3 regions of the Massilia haematophila genome follow, and region 2 is predicted to be linked to each of the others. Evidence: predicted binding sites of a transcription regulator. Region 2 holds the regulator's gene; each other region holds the start of a gene.
The links. The regulator LexA, encoded in region 2, represses DNA repair genes until DNA is damaged. The targets are predictions, from matches to a motif close to ACTGTATNNNNATACAGT.

Region 1: imuA (translesion DNA synthesis-associated protein ImuA) is a predicted target of LexA. The motif match lies at 1,267-1,284, and genes of this name have one in related genera.
Region 3: ACFOPH_RS15600 (DNA topoisomerase IV subunit B) is a predicted target of LexA. The motif match lies at 3,639-3,656, and genes of this name have one in related genera.

The regions. Positions count from the first base shown of each region.
Region 1 is NZ_JBHRVV010000001.1:2,847,202-2,852,403, reverse strand. It holds gene ACFOPH_RS12705 (putative Na+/H+ antiporter) at 1-1,049, opposite strand, end outside; gene imuA (translesion DNA synthesis-associated protein ImuA) at 1,306-2,013, shown strand; gene ACFOPH_RS12695 (Y-family DNA polymerase) at 1,943-3,424, shown strand; gene arsH (arsenical resistance protein ArsH) at 3,450-4,166, opposite strand; gene ACFOPH_RS12685 (arsenic transporter) at 4,186-5,202, opposite strand, start outside.
Region 2 is NZ_JBHRVV010000001.1:2,669,870-2,675,071, forward strand. It holds gene rpsR (30S ribosomal protein S18) at 1-269, opposite strand, end outside; gene priB (primosomal replication protein N) at 311-604, opposite strand; gene rpsF (30S ribosomal protein S6) at 650-1,036, opposite strand; gene lexA (transcriptional repressor LexA) at 1,279-1,914, shown strand; gene ACFOPH_RS11910 (sel1 repeat family protein) at 2,206-2,949, opposite strand; gene ACFOPH_RS11915 (cystathionine gamma-synthase family protein) at 2,985-4,226, opposite strand; gene purF (amidophosphoribosyltransferase) at 4,245-5,202, opposite strand, start outside.
Region 3 is NZ_JBHRVV010000001.1:3,527,892-3,533,093, reverse strand. It holds gene parC (DNA topoisomerase IV subunit A) at 1-1,311, opposite strand, end outside; gene ACFOPH_RS15600 (DNA topoisomerase IV subunit B) at 1,462-3,459, opposite strand; gene ACFOPH_RS15595 (response regulator) at 3,739-4,551, shown strand; gene ACFOPH_RS15590 (gamma-glutamyl-gamma-aminobutyrate hydrolase family protein) at 4,686-5,202, shown strand, end outside.

The DNA.
Region 1 (5,202 bases), 180 kb from region 2:
AGGCCGGCGATCAGCGAGCCCAGGTAGGTGAGGGCGGCATTGTCGGTGATCGCGGTCAGGCCCAGCGCGCCGAAGAACAGCGCGGTCGGTCCCAGGCTCGAGACGATGGGCTGCAGCCACCATTGCTGCATGCCACCGAGCACCACCAGGCCGGCCAGGAAAAAGCCGACCAGCAGCCCTTCCTTCAGGATCAGCGGATCCTGGTGCCGTTCGTAGGCCTTGGTGAAGCCCAGGAACAGCATGAACAGGCCGAGGAAGAGCACCGGATGGTGGGCCAGCAGCACCACGGCGGCCAGGAAGCCCAGGTGGATCAACGAGACCTTGAGCGGCACGATCTGTTCGCCGCCGGTCGGGGCAGGGGGCGGCGCCAGGTGCTTGCGCAGCAGCAGGACGATGACGGTGGCGTTGATGAACACGGCCACCGCGGCGCGCCAGCCGAAGTGGGCGAACATATAGGCGCTGTCCCAGCCCCAGGTGCCGGCCACCATCAGCACCGGCGGCGCGGCGTAGGAGGTCAGCGTGCCGCCGATCGAGACATTGACGAACAACACGCCCAGCGCGCCGTACTTCAGCGCTTCCGGTACGCCGGGGCGGAATACCTGGGGCGCGAGCATCAGCGCCGCCAGCGTCATCGCCGCCGGTTCGGTGATCAGGGAACCGGCCAGCGGCACCAGGGCCAGGCCGAGCCAGGCCAGCATGACCTCGGTGCGCAGCGGCGCCAGGCGCGCCGTGGTGCGCAGCAGCGCGCGCACGGCGTCGAGCACGGGGCGCGAGGCGGCGATCACCATGACGGTGAAGACGAACAGCGGTTCGGTGTAGTGGCGCGACTCGGCATAGCCGATGGCCGCGTCCGGCCCGGAAAGGAAGGCCATCGCCACGATCAGGACGAAGGCCCAGAAGCCGAATACGACCTCGACTTCGCCCAGCAGGTGGAACAGTCCGGCATGACGCGGATGGCGGTCGGCCAGGATCTCGAAACCCTTGGCGGCGAAGGTATGGACGAGTGCGCAGGCGAACAGGATGGCGCCGACCAGCTGGATCGTCGTCATGGCTGGCCTCGGTCTGCCACGGTGTATTGCGAGTAAAAGAGATCTACGAACATTGTCAGGTGGATAATCAGTGAAGCGCCATTATTTCATCTTTTGATGCGGATCGGATGGAAGAGGATGGCTAAACAGAGCACGTAGGCCTCGGCGCGCACCGGCACAAGGTGAAATCCTGCATGGACAGAATATACACATCTTGCCAAAAGCTGAACGAACGAGTACTGTATATCCATCCAGTACTTTTGCATTTGCCTCCATTATGTCTTCCTTACAAGAAATTTCATCACCGGAAGAATTGCACCCATCCCTATGGCGCGCCTCGCAGCTGGCGCGCGCCGGCACCCGCTGCGTCGACAGCGGCCACCCTGTGCTGTCGAAGCAGTTGCCGGGCGGCGGCTGGCCGGTCGGCACCCTGGTCGACCTGCTGCTGCAGCAGAGCGGCATCGGCGAAATGCGCCTGCTGCGCCCGGCCCTGGCGGAAGTCGCGGCGCGCCGCATCGTGCTGCTGCAGCCGCCCCATCCGCCGCAGGCGCTGGCGCTGGCCGCGCTCGGCGTGCCGCCCTCGCAGCTGATCTGGCTGCGCGCCAGCCGCACCAGCGACGCCCTGTGGGCGGCCGAGCAGGTGCTGCGCAGCGGCAGTTGTGGCGCGCTGCTGTTCTGGGCCAACCATGTGCGCGGCGACAGCCTGCGCCGCCTGCACCTGGCCGCGCAAAGCGGCGAGACCCTGTTTTTCATGATGCGCCCGCTCGCCGCCGCGCAAGACGCTTCGCCGGCGCCGCTGCGCCTGTCGCTGCGGCCGGCCGCCGGCGGGCTCGAGGTCGGTTTCGTCAAGCGCCGGGGGCCGCAGCGCGACGCGCCCCTGTTCCTTCCACTTACTCCTTCTTTGCTCCAACGACATGCGTTTGTGGATCGGCCTGCACCTGCCCCAGTTACCGCTCGAGGTCTTCAGCCCGAACTGGTCCAGTGACGCCGGCAGCGTCGTGCTCGAGCAGGAGCGCGTGCTGGCGGCCTCACCGGCTGCGCGCGCCGCCGGGATAAGCCACGGCATGCGCCGCGGCGGCGTATTGATGCTCATGCCCGAGGCGCGCCTGCACGTGCGCGCCCCCGAGCGCGAAGCCGAGGCCCTGCACGCGGCGGCGCTGGCGCTGCTGCAGTACACGCCGCTGGTCACGATTGCCGAGGAATCGACCTTGCTCATCGACATCGGCGCCAGCCTGCGCCTGTTCGGGGGCGTGCGCGCGTTGTGCCGGCGCGTGCGCGCCAGCCTGCGCGCCCTCGGCTTCAGCGGGGTGCTCAGCTGCGCGCCCACCGCGCGCGGCGCCTGGATGCTGGCGCGCCGGCGCGCGGGACGGGTCTTGCGCATCGCTTCGCTCACGCGCCGGCTTGATGCCTTGCCGAGCAGCCTGCCGCCGCCGGCGCGCCCCTATACCGCCTGGTTCGAAGGCATCGGCTGCTTCGACCTGGGCGCCATGCGGCGCCTGCCGCGTCCCGGCCTGCAGCGGCGCTGCGGGCGCGAACTGCTCGACATGCTGGACGCCGCCTACGGCATGGCGCCCGAGCTGTTCGAATGGATCGCGGCGCCGACGCGCTTCCACGCCAAGATCGAACTCTTCGACCGGCTCGAGAATGCCGAGGAGTGCCTGCTTGGCGCCGAACGCCTGGTGCAGCAATTGACCGGCTGGCTGTGCGCGCACCAGCTCGCCGTCGAGCGCATCACGCTCCTGCTCGAGCACGAGCGGGGCAGGGTGGCGCGCCCACCGACGCCGGTCGAGGTCGCGCTGGCCGAGCCCACCTGGCGCGACGAGCACCTGGTGCGCCTGCTGCGCGAGCGCCTGGCCAAGCTGGTGCTCGACGCCCCCGTGATCGCCCTGGTGCTCGACGCCAGCCAAGTGCAGCCGATGGCGCCGCCGAGCGAGTCGCTGTTCCCCGAGCCCGGCGGCAGCGAGGAAGACCGCCTGCGCATGCTGGAACTGCTGGTCGCGCGCCTCGGCCCCGAGAACGTGCTGCAAGCGCTGCCGCAGGCCGACTACCGGCCCGAGGTGGCGAACAGCTGGGTTCCGGTGCAGCAGAAGGTGCGCGAGAAGGAGCGTGCATCGCAGATGCCGCCCGACGTCGACAGCCTGCCGCGCCCGACCTGGATCCTGGCCAAGCCGATCGCGCTCCTGATGCGCAACCACCGGCCGTTCTACGGCTCACCGTTGAGGATGGTCTCGACGCCCGAGCGCATCGAGGCCGGGTGGTGGAGCCAGACCCAGACGCGCGACTACTTCATCGCCGAGGGGCAGGACCATGCGCTGTACTGGGTGTACCGGGAGCGCATCGTCGGAGCGGGCGAGGATGCGGAGCCGAGGTGGTTCCTGCATGGCTTGTTCGGGTGAGCGCTCTGCGACAGCGGAAACGACGCTACAGCTTCTCGATCTGCCGGTTGATCGCCTTCTGCGCCCGCTCGTTACGCTCGCTGTAGCGGTCCGTCAGGTAGTCCGTCCGCCCGCGCATCAGCAGCGTCATCTTGAACAGCTCTTCCATCACGTCGACCACCCGGTCGTAGTAGGCCGACGGCCGCATGCGGCCAGCCTCGTCGAACTCCTTGTAGGCCATCGGCACCGAGGACTGGTTCGGGATCGTGAACATGCGCATCCAGCGCCCCAGCAGGCGCAGGGTGTTGACCACGTTGAAGGACTGCGATCCGCCGCAGACCTGCATGACGGCCAGCGTGCGGCCCTGGCTCGGGCGGATCGCGCCCATCTCCAGCGGAATCCAGTCGATCTGGTTCTTCATCACCGCCGTGATCGCGCCGTGGCGCTCGGGGCTGCACCAGACCTGGCCTTCCGACCACAGGCACAGCGCGCGCAGCTCGGCCACCTTCGGGTGGGTCTCGGGTACGCTGCCGACCATCGGCAGTTCCATCGGGTCGAAGATTTTCACCTCGGCGCCGAAGTGTTCCAGGATGCGCGCCGCCTCTTCGGTGAGGAAGCGGCTGAAGGAGCGTTCGCGCAGCGAACCGTAGAGCATCAGGATGCGCGGCGGGTGGCGCATGTCGCCGGCTGGCGCGAGCTTGTCCATCGTCGGCAGGTCCAGCAATGCCGGCTGGATGTTGGGGAGATCGGAGAGTTTGTCCATGTTGATTCCTTAGCTTAGTTCAGCTCAGGCGCACCGCCAGTGCGCTCAGGGTGACCAGGAGGATCGGCAGCGTCAGCACGATGCCGACCCGGAAGTAATAGCTCCAGGAGATACGGATACCTTTCGTCGCCAGCACGTGCAGCCAGAGCAGGGTGGCCAGGCTGCCGATCGGGGTGATCTTCGGACCGAGGTCGGCGCCGATGACGTTCGCGTAGATCATCGCCTCGCGCACCACGCCCTGGGTCGCGGTGGCATCGATCGCCAGCGCGCCCACCAGTACCGTCGGCATGTTGTTCATGACGGATGACAGGATGGCGGTGATGAAACCGGTGCCGAGCGCGGCGCCCCAGATGCCGTAGCCGGCGCAGCGTTCGAGCAGTACGGTGAGGTGATCGGTCAGTCCCGCGTTGCGCAGGCCATAGACCACCAGGTACATCCCCAGCGAGAACACGACCACCTGCCAGGGGGCTTCGCGCAGCACTTCCCGGGTCGAGATCCGGTGGCCGCGTGCGGCCACCGCCAGCAGGAGCACGGCGCCCACCGCGGCCACGGCACTGATCGGCATCCCGGCAGCGTCCAGCCAGAAGAACCCGATCAGCAGCAGCGCCAGCACCCACCAGCCGGCGATGAAGGTCGCGCGGTCGTGGATCGCCTCATCCGGATGCTTCAGGGAGGCCAGGTCGTAGTCGGCGGGGATGTCCTTGCGGAAGAACCAGACCAGCGCCCCCAGGGTAGCCGCCACCGACACCAGGTTCACCGGCACCATCACCGCGGCATAGCGCGCGAAGCCGATGCCGAAGTAGTCGGCCGACACGATATTGACGAGGTTCGACACGACCAGCGGCAGGCTGGCGGTGTCGGCGATGAAGCCGGCCGCCATCACGAAGGCCAGTGTCGCCTTCGGCGAAAAGCGCAGGGCGGCCAGCATGGCGATGACGATGGGCGTGAGGATCAGCGCCGCGCCGTCGTTGGCGAACAGCGCGGCGACAGTGGCGCCGAGCAGGACCAGCAGCACGAACAGGCGCCTGCCATTGCC
Region 2 (5,202 bases):
TACGGCAGCAGGGCCAGGTAACGTGCGCGCTTGATCGCGGTGTCCACTTGACGCTGGTAGTGCGCTTTGGTGCCGGTCAGGCGTGCCGGCATGATCTTGCCGTTTTCCTGGACGAAGTCCTTCAGGGTGTCGACGTCTTTGTAATCGACCTGTTCAACGCCGGCGGCGGTGAAGCGGCAGAATTTCTTGCGCTTGAACAGCGGGTTCTGCTGTTTGCGCTTCAGTTTTTCTTTGGCTTTGTTTTTGTCGAACTTTTTACCGAATGCCATTTTGAGGCTCCTGTATATCTAAAAGGTGGGCCGCTGGGTAATTAAGCGGCAGCACTGAAATCAATGATGTGAAACACCAGGGCTTTGCTGTTGCGGTTCTTCCTGGCCAGGAATCCCGTGAACTGGTGTGCGGCGCCGAGCTCGGCGCTGGCGAATCGGCCCGAAATCTCGCCCGCGGCGAACGCGGAAATCTCGAACTCGACCAACCTCGTCACCCCTGCCTCGACCTGCTGCGAACTGTGCATCAGGATTGCCGAGACGACCGGCACGCCGGCGGGGGTGTAGCGCAACAGGTCGCGTTCAGCGATGGTAGCGACGACCTGGAGCTGGTTCACTGCACGTCGGGCACTGGGCCCGTCCACGAAATCTGGCGAAAGACCTTAGGCAGCGGCGGCCGGGGCAGCAGCCGGAGCTTCTGCGCGGTGGCTCTTGGCTGCGTCTTCGCGCTGGACCGACTTCATCATTGGCGACGGAGCGGTTTCAGCTTTCTTCATCTTCACGGTCAGGTGACGCAGCACGGCATCATTGAACTTGAATGCGGTTTCCAGCTCGACCAGGGTCTCGTTGTCGCACTCGATGTTCATGCAGATGTAATGTGCCTTCGGCAGCTTCTGGATCTGGTAAGCCATCTGGCGACGGCCCCAGTCTTCCACGCGATGGATGTTACCGCCGCGGCTGGTCACCGTGGTCTTGTAACGCTCGATCATCGCCGGGACTTGCTCGCTTTGGTCCGGGTGGACGATAAAAACGATTTCATAATGACGCATGCAACACTCCTTGAGGACGTTTAAACAAATGCCCACCTCGGCGTCAAGACGAGTGTGGGAAGGGAAAGCCTGCAATTATAACCCGAAGCGGACAGCAACACAATCCGGGGCCTGCCGTCCCGCTTTCGCGACAGCCACGCCCGAAAAAGCGCGGAAAAATGCCGGAAAAAGGCCGATTCCCCTTGCATTCTTCGGACTACTGTACAAAAATACAGTCTGAATCGATAACCAGTGGTACATCCATGCTCAAGCTCACTGCACGGCAAGAACAGATCCTCAACCTGATCAAGGAAGCGATCGACAACACCGGCTTCCCGCCGACCCGCGCCGAAATCGCGAAGGAATTGGGCTTCAAGTCGGCCAACGCGGCCGAGGAGCACCTGCAGGCGCTGGCCCGCAAAGGCGCGATCGAGATCGTCTCGGGCACCTCGCGCGGCATCCGCTTGATCGGGGCGGCATCGGAGCCAGCGGTTCCGGCCATCCCGCCTGCCCTGCTGATGTCGCTGCCGCTGGTCGGCCGCGTCGCCGCGGGCTCGCCCATCCTGGCCCAGGAACATGTGGAGGCAACCTACAACGTCGACCCGGCCATGTTCGGCGCCCGCCCCGACTTCCTGCTGAAGGTGCGCGGCTGGTCGATGCGCGACGCCGGCATCATGGACGGCGACTTCCTGGCGGTCAAGAAAATTGACAGCGCCAAGAACGGCCAGATCGTCGTCGCCCGCCTGGGCGAGGACGTGACCGTCAAGCGCTACCGCAAGACCGGCGACGTGATCGAACTGCTGCCGGAAAACCCGGACTTCAAGGTGATCCGCGTCGAACCGGAAGACGAGTTCGCGCTCGAAGGGCTGGCGGTGGGGCTGATGCGTAGCTGGCACTGAGCCGCACATACCAAGTCGAACGCTGAAAGGGCCGCTAACGCGGCCTTTTTGCTTGATGGGATTTGTGCGGGGAACGGTATTGGCGAAGCGTCGCATTGCCGGGTTCCGTAGGGTGGGGTCTCGACCCCACGCGGCGCAAGGCTTGCAACTCGCCACCTCATCCGGCAGGCCGACCGTATCACTGCTGCGCGACATGGCGCGGCTGATCAATCGCTGTACCGCGTGGGGTCGAGACCCCACCCTACGAAAACAAAAGGCCGCTGACGCGGCCTTTTTGCCTTACCTCTGCGCTTACTTCGTGCGCAACGACTGGTCCTTCGGCGCCTTGTTGACGATCGCATTGTGCTCCGCGATGTAGGCCTCGGTGGCGCTGCGCCATACGGCGACGTCGGCCAGCACCATCTTGGCGCCGACCTTGGCGTCTTCCGACAGGTTTTCCTGGACCTGGGCCAGGTGGGCCTTGGCCTTTTCCATTTCCGCCAGGTTCATCAATTTGGCGACGTCAGGCGGGATCTGTTTGTCGAGCGGCGATGCGGCGTTCAGGTTCTGCACGAAGCCGTTGTAGCAGTCCTGCCACTTGTTGATCGCATTCGAGACCCGGTCGATCTCCTCGGCCTGCTTCGAGATCGCGGGCACGCGCGGCTTGGGGCAGCGGAACTTGCCGGACCGCAGTTCCTCGCCGTCGTACTTCGACATCCAGTAATCGATGTCGGCGCGGCGCGCCACGCGCTGCTTCATGATCTCGAGCGACGCGTCGGCGACCTTGTTGCCGCCGGCGGCGGCCTTCTGGAACCACATCGTCGCCTTGGCCTCGTCGACCGTGCCGGCTTCGCCATACCAGTACATCTGGCCCAGGAGCTGTTGGGCTTCGACGTTGCCGGCGTTCGCCAGCTTGGTGTACACGGCCATTGCTTCAGGATACTTCTTCTGCTCGAACAAGGCCTTGGCATTCTCCAGTTCGCCGGCATGGGCCAGGCCCGCCTGCAGCAGGCCGGCCAGCAGCAGGCCCGCAAGTGTCAGCGCATTCTTTTTCATGTATTCGCGTCGTCCAGTCAGGTGATTGAGGTCGATCAGGCGTCCAGCGCTGCCCGGAAGTCTTCCAGCAGGTCCTCGGTATCTTCGATGCCCACCGAGACCCGGATCAGGGACTCGGCGATGCCCATGCTGGCGCGGCGCTCGGCCCCCATCTCGAAGAAGATGGTGTGCGCCACCGGAATCACGAGGGTGCGCGTGTCGCCCAGGTTGCTCGCGGGGATGGCCAGCTTCAGGCGGTTCAGGTAGTCGAAGCAGTCGATGCCGTCCTTCAGCTCGAAACTGAGCAGCGAGCCGCCGGCGCGGAACAGTTCGTCCGCGATGCCGTGCTGCGGGTGCGATGCCAGGCCCGGATAGTGGACGGCGGCGACGCGTGGGTCCGCTTCCAGCATGCGCGCCAGCGCCAGCGCATTGGCGGTGGTGCGCTCCATGCGCAGCGCCAGCGTTTCGGCGCCGACCGCAATGTGGTGCGCCGCTTCCGGCCCGAGCGAGGCGCCGAAGTCGCGCAGGGCTTTCGCGCGCAGCTGGGCCATGCCCTGGGCCGCGGGCGGCTGCTTGCGGAAGTTGGCGGCGATGTTCGGGTAGGCGCTCCAGTCGAAGAGGCCCGTGTCGGTCAGCGCGCCGCCGAGGGCGATGCCGTGGCCGGCGATCGACTTGGTCAGCGAATTGACGACCAGGCCGGCACCGACCGTCTTCGGACGGAACAGATACGGCGTGGTCATGGTGTTGTCGACCACGTAGAGGATGCCGCGCTCGCGGCACAGCGCGCCGATGCGCGCCAGGTCGGCGACCTGGGTGCGCGGATTGGCGATCGTCTCGACAAACACGAAGCGGGTGTTCGGCTGCAGCGCCGCCTCGACATTGGCGACGTCGGTGGCGTCGACAAAACTCACCTGCACGCCCTGCCCCGCCACCGTCTGCCACAGGCTGTTGGTGTTACCGAACAGGAAGGAAGACGAGACGATGTGGTCGCCCTCGCGCAGCAGCGCCTGGAACAGCGCGCCGATGGCGGCCATGCCGGTGCCGAAGCACAAGGTGGCGACGCCGTCTTCCATCTTCGTGACCTTGTCTTCCAGTGCGGCGACCGTCGGGTTGCCCTGGCGGCCGTAGCGGAAGCCAGGCTCCTTGCCCTGGAACACAGAGGCAAGCTGGCGCGCATCGCCGTAGCCGAAGGCCACCGAGGTGTGGACCGGCTTGTGCAGCGAGCCTTGCTCGATCGTCTTGCGGCGATCATTGTGCAGGATGGTGGTGGTGAAACCGTACTGTTTGGTGTCGCTCATGATGCAGTCGTCCCAGCGTTATTCGGCGGCGACCGGGGGATTCAGGTTCAGCTGGGTGCGCACCACGTCGTCCGAGGACTTGCCGGAACTCTTGTGGCGATGGTGCTCCAGCTTGTCCAGGTACTCGGGCGTGACGTCGCCGGTGACGTAGACGCCGTCGAAGCAGGACGCCTCGAAGTTGGTCAGGGCCGGGTTGACGTCCGAGATCGAACGCTTCAGCGCGTCGATGTCCTGGTACACCAGGCGGTCGGCCGTGATTTCCTTGCAGACTTCCTCGACCGTGCGGCCGTAGGCGATCAGTTCGTCGCGGGTCGGCATGTCGATGCCGTAGACGTTCGGGAACAGCACCGGCGGCGCGGCCGAGGCGAAGAACACTTTACGGGCGCCGGCGTCGCGCGCCATCTGCACGATCTCGCGGCTGGTGGTGCCGCGCACGATCGAGTCGTCGACCAGCAGCACGTTCTTGTCCTTGAACTCGGAACCGATCGCGTTGAGCTTCTGGCGCACCGACTTCTTGCGCATGCCTTGGCCCGGCATGATGAAGGTGCGGCCGATGTAGCGGTTCTTGATGAAGCCTTCGCGGTATTCGACGCCGAGCTTCAGCGCCAGCTGGATCGCGGCCGGGCGCGAGGAATCGGGAATCGGCATGACGACGTCGATGTCCTCGACCGGGATTTCCTTACGGATCTTGTCGGCCAGGTATTCGCCCATTTTGAGGCGGGTGGCGTAGACCGAGGCGCCGTCGATCACCGAATCCGGACGCGCCAGGTAGACGTACTCGAAGGCGCAGGGATTGAGCGACGGATTCTCGGCGCACTGGCGCTCGTGCAATTGGCCGTCTTCGCCGATGAAGATGGCTTCGCCCGGGGCGATGTCGCGCACGAAGCGGAAACCGATGCCCTCCAGCGCCACCGATTCGCTGGCGACCATGTATTCGACACCATTCTCGCCTTCGTTCATGCCCAGGCACAGCGGA
Region 3 (5,202 bases), 860 kb from region 2:
GGCCGCCTTCGGCTCGTCCGCATTGCGGATGATGGCGATCACCTCGTCGATGTTCAGCAGGACGGTCTCGCGGCCTTCCAGGATGTGGATGCGGTCGTTGACCTTGCCCAGCTTGAACTCGGTACGGCGACGCACGGTGACGAAGCGATAGTCGATCCATTCCTGCAGGATTTCGAGCAGGCCCTTCTGGCGCGGACGGCCGTCGCCGCCGATCATCACCAGGTTGATCGGACTCGAGGTCTCCAGCGAGGTATGCGCCAGCAGCAGCAGCATGAATTCGGTCTGGTCCTGGTTCTTCGACTTCGGTTCGAACACCAGGCGCACCGGCGCCTCGCGGCCGGATTCGTCGCGCATCGTGTCGAGCGCGCCGAGGATGGTCTGCTTCAGTGCCAGCTGTTCGGGCGTGAGGGTCTTCTTGCCGAGCTTGACCTTCGGGTTGGTCAGCTCTTCGATCTCCTGCTGCACGCGCGCCGCCGAGGTGCCAGGCGGCAGTTCCGTCACCACGGCCTGCCATTGGCCGCGCGCCAGTTCCTCGATCTTCCAGCGCGCGCGCACCTTCATCGAGCCGCGGCCGGTCGCGTACATGTCGGCAAGCTGCGACGCCGGCGTGATGATCTGGCCGCCGCCCGGGAAGTCGGGGCCCGGGACGATGGTCATCAGCTCGGCGTTCGAGAGCTTCGGATTGCGGATCAGGGTGACCGCGGCGTCGGCCACTTCGCGCAGGTTGTGCGACGGGATCTCGGTCGCCAGGCCCACCGCGATGCCGGAGGCGCCGTTCAGCAGCACCATCGGCAGGCGCGCCGGCAGCGAGCGCGGCTCGTCCGTGGTGCCGTCGTAGTTCGGCTGGAAGTCGACCGTGCCCATGTCGATCTCGTCGAGCAGCAGGCGCGAGATCGGGGTCAGGCGCGCTTCGGTGTAGCGCATCGCCGCGGCGCCGTCGCCGTCGCGCGAGCCGAAGTTACCCTGGCCGTCGATCAGCGGGTAGCGCAGCGAGAAGTCCTGGGCCATGCGCACCAGCGCATCGTAGACCGACTGGTCGCCGTGCGGGTGCAGCTTGCCGAGCACGTCGCCGACCACGGCCGCGCACTTGCGCGGCTTGGCGGTGGCGCCCAGGCCCAGTTCGTTCATCGCGTACAGGATGCGGCGCTGGACCGGTTTCTGGCCGTCGGAGACGTCGGGCAGGGCACGGCCCTTGACCACCGAGACCGCGTAGTCGAGGTAGGCGCGCTCGGCGAAGGTGGACAGGGTCAGCATTTCGACGTCGTCGGCCGATTCGCTGGCTTGTTCAAAGAGGCTTGCTTGGGTAGACATATTCTGTGTGTTCGATTCTTGTTGAGCGGTCGCGTGGCTCGGGCGATTCGATTGTGCTGGCGGAGTAGTGGTGGGTTCGAGAACCCACCCTACGTAGGGTGGGCACTTGTGCCCACGCGTCTTTCGTGCATCAAATCACCCCGGACGCCATCAAATATCCGCTTCCGTCTCGTTACCGTGTTCCTCGATCCATGCGCGGCGTGCGGCGGCTTCGCCCTTGCCCATCAGCATGTTGAAACGGGCCGAGGATTCGCCGTGGTCGAAGTCGCCCAGCGACACCGGCAGCAGGCGGCGCGTGTCCGGGTTCATCGTGGTTTCCCACAGCTGCTCGGCGTTCATCTCGCCCAGGCCCTTGAAGCGGGAAATGCTCCACGAGCCTTCCTTCAGGCCTTCCTTTTTCAGCTTGTCCTCGATCGCCAGCAGTTCGCCGTCGTCCAGGGCATAGAGCTTTTGCAGCGGCTTCTTGCCGCGTGCCGGCACGTCGACGCGGTACAGCGGCGGGCGCGCCACGCAGATGTGGCCGTGCTTGAACAGGGCAGGGAAGTGCTTGAAGAACAGGGTCAGCAGCAGGACCTGGATGTGCGAGCCGTCGACGTCCGCGTCCGACAGGATGCAGATCTTGCCGTAGCGCAGGCCGGTGAGATCCGGCGAATCGCCGTGCGAGTGCGGGTCGACGCCGATCGCCACCGAGATGTCGTGGATCTCGTTGTTCGCGAACAGGCGGTCGCGGTCGGTTTCCCAGGTGTTCAGGACCTTGCCGCGCAGCGGCAGGATGGCCTGGAATTCCTTGTCGCGGCCCATCTTGGCCGAACCGCCGGCCGAGTCGCCCTCGACCAGGAACAGTTCGTTGCGGGTGATGTCCGTGGACTCGCAGTCGGTCAGCTTACCCGGCAGCACGGCCACGCCCGAGGATTTCTTCTTCTCGACCTTCTGCAGCGAACGCATGCGCGACTGCGCCTGCTTGATCACGAGGTCGGCCAGCTTCTTGCCGTATTCGACGTGCTGGTTCAGCCACAGTTCCAGCGGCGGCTTGGTGAAGGTCGAGACGAGCTTCACGGCGTCGCGCGAGTTCAGGCGCTCCTTGGTCTGGCCCTGGAACTGCGGGTCCAGCACCTTCGCCGAAAGCACGAACGAGACGCGCGCGAACACGTCTTCCGGCAGCAGCTTCACGCCTTTCGGCAGCAGGCCGTGCAGCTCGACGAAACCCTTCACGGCGCCGAACAGGCCGTCGCGCAGGCCGGACTCGTGGGTGCCGCCGCTTGGGGTCGGGATCAGGTTGACGTAGGATTCGCGCACGATCGCGCCTTCCTCGGTCCAGGCGACCACCCAGGCCGCGCCTTCGCCTTCGGCGAAGCCTTCGTCGCCCGCGGCGGCGTACTGCGCGCCTTCGAACAGCGGGATCAAGGTCTCGCCGTTCGAGCTCGAGGCGAGCGCTTCGGTCAGGTAGCCGCGCAGGCCTTCGTCGTAGCGCCAGGTCTGGACGTCGCCGGTCTTGGCGTTGGTCAGCGTGACGGTGACGCCCGGCAGCAGCACGGCCTTGGAACGCAGCAGGCGCTGCAGTTCCGTCATCGGGATGTTCGGCGAGTCAAAATACTTGCCATCCGGCCAGGCGGTGACGCGGGTGCCGTTCTTCTTGCCGCCGCGCTCGAATGGCGAGGAGCTGAGGGGCTCGATGACGTCGCCGTCGGCGAACACCAGGTTGTGGACGCCGTTGCCATCCTCGGTCTTGCGCCAGACGGTGATTTCCAGGCGCTTCGACAGCGCATTGGTGACCGAGACGCCGACGCCGTGCAGGCCGCCCGAGAAGGCGTAGGCGCCGCCCGAACCCTTGTCGAACTTGCCGCCGGCGTGCAGGCGGGTGAAGACGATCTCGACGGTGGAGACGCCTTCCTCGGGATGCATGCCGACCGGGATGCCGCGGCCGTCGTCCTCGACGGTAATCGAACCGTCGGTATTGATCGTCACGCCGATATTCTTGCAGTGGCCGCCGAGCGCCTCGTCGGAGGCGTTGTCGATCACTTCCTGGATGATGTGCAGCGGATTTTCCGTGCGGGTGTACATGCCCGGACGCTGCTTCACGGGTTCGAGTCCTTTCAGGACCCGGATGGATGATTCGCTGTAATCGGTTGCGGGTTTCTTAGTGGCCATGCTGATCAGTGTTTTTTCGAATGCCTGCGCATTCTATATCTTGTCGGAAGGAAAAAGCAGGGATGGCGTGACGGATTGTGCTTGTCAACGCAACGGAACGTGACTAGATTGGTACGCAAGCTTGCTACGCCAGGGCGGCCCTGGAAACCGTCGATCGGACGGCATCGGTCAAGAATAATACTGTACATGTGTACAGTATCGAATGCAAGGACGATGCGCCGCCTGGCATCATGCACAACACTGGGGAGCCCCGGAAGCGGCGCTGCCGGGACGGTCATCATGCAGGTACAAAAAATTCCGATTGCGGTACGCCTGCTCGGATTCGAGCCCGGCGAGGCCGCCCGCATGTCCGCGATGTTATGCGAGGCCCCCCGCGCGGGCCCATCCTACGCCTGCCTGCACGAAGACAGCCTGCAGGAACCCGATCTCTACCTGGTCGACGGCGAGAACCCGGCGGCGCTGCTGCGCCTGACCAGCATGCGCAGCATGCCGCTGGCGCTGCAGGTGGGCGGCCTCGACCATGGCCTGGCGCGCCTTGCGCGTCCCTTCGATACCGCCACGCTCCAGGTGACGCTGGCCCAGCTGGTTGCCGAGCGCCGCCGCGCGCTGGAACTGCTGTGCGCACGCGGCGAGCCGCCCCTGCCGGAACGCAGGCGCCGCCAGCGCCTGGCCGACGACAGCCTCGCCGTCGATGGTCCGGCGCTGCGCCAGCCGCCACGGCCGGACCAGGTCCTGATCGTCGACAAGGAGGGCGCCTTCCGCGACCACCTGGCGCGCCTGGTCGGCGAGCGCCGCCTGGCGATCGCCTGGACCGACAGCGCATCGACCGCCGTGCGCCTGTGCGACGAAACCCAGGTCGGGGTGGCGATGATCAATACCTCGACCCCCGGCATCGATCCCTACGCGCTGTGCAGCGCGATCAAGGCCCAGGAGGGCGCGGGCCGCACGGCGGTCGTGTTCCTGGTCGGCAAGGCCTTCCCCTACGATACCGCGCGCGCCCACTCGGCCGGCGTGCGCGGCCTGCTCGACAAGCCGGTGACCGACCGCAGCCTGGTGGCGATCCTGGCACGCCTGACATCGATGCCGGCGTAGGGTGGGCGGGTCTCCCGCCCACGCGTTCAAACCCAAGGAAGCGTCTTTCGTAAATGGCTTGCGTATGTGCCCAGTCGTGTGATTTTGTTACAACTTCAAATCGTGCGCGGCCGTGGCGGGGCTATATTGAGACCATGGCAGATGATCATCAACCCCGGCGTGGCGAGGCGCCCGGCCCGCCGCTGGAGACCCGCCCCGACGCACCCGAGCGCGTGCCCGACCGCCGCGCCGCCGATGGTCCGCCGCGCTACCAGCGCCCCGGCGACACGCCGTTCGCGCTGGTCGGACGGGTGTTGTCCTCGCGTTGGCGCGCGCTGCGCGACCGCTTCCACCGCGACTTCATGCGCCGCACCCTGCGCATCGGCGTCTCGGCCCGCATTTTTCACCCCGAACCGGGGGCGACCGGCCTGCGCAGCAAGAACCTGCAATACCTGGAGGAGTCGATCGCGCAGTGGGTGATGTCGCGCGACGTGCTGGTGTTCATGATCCCGACGGTGAATACGAATGGGCTGCTCCACCCCAGCAACATCACGCTGCGCCACTACGCGCGCCACCTCGACGGCCTGGTGCTGCAGGGCGGGGCCGACGTCTCGCCGCAGACCTATTCCGAAACGCCGACCCGTCCCGAGTGGAGCGGCGACCGCGCGCGCG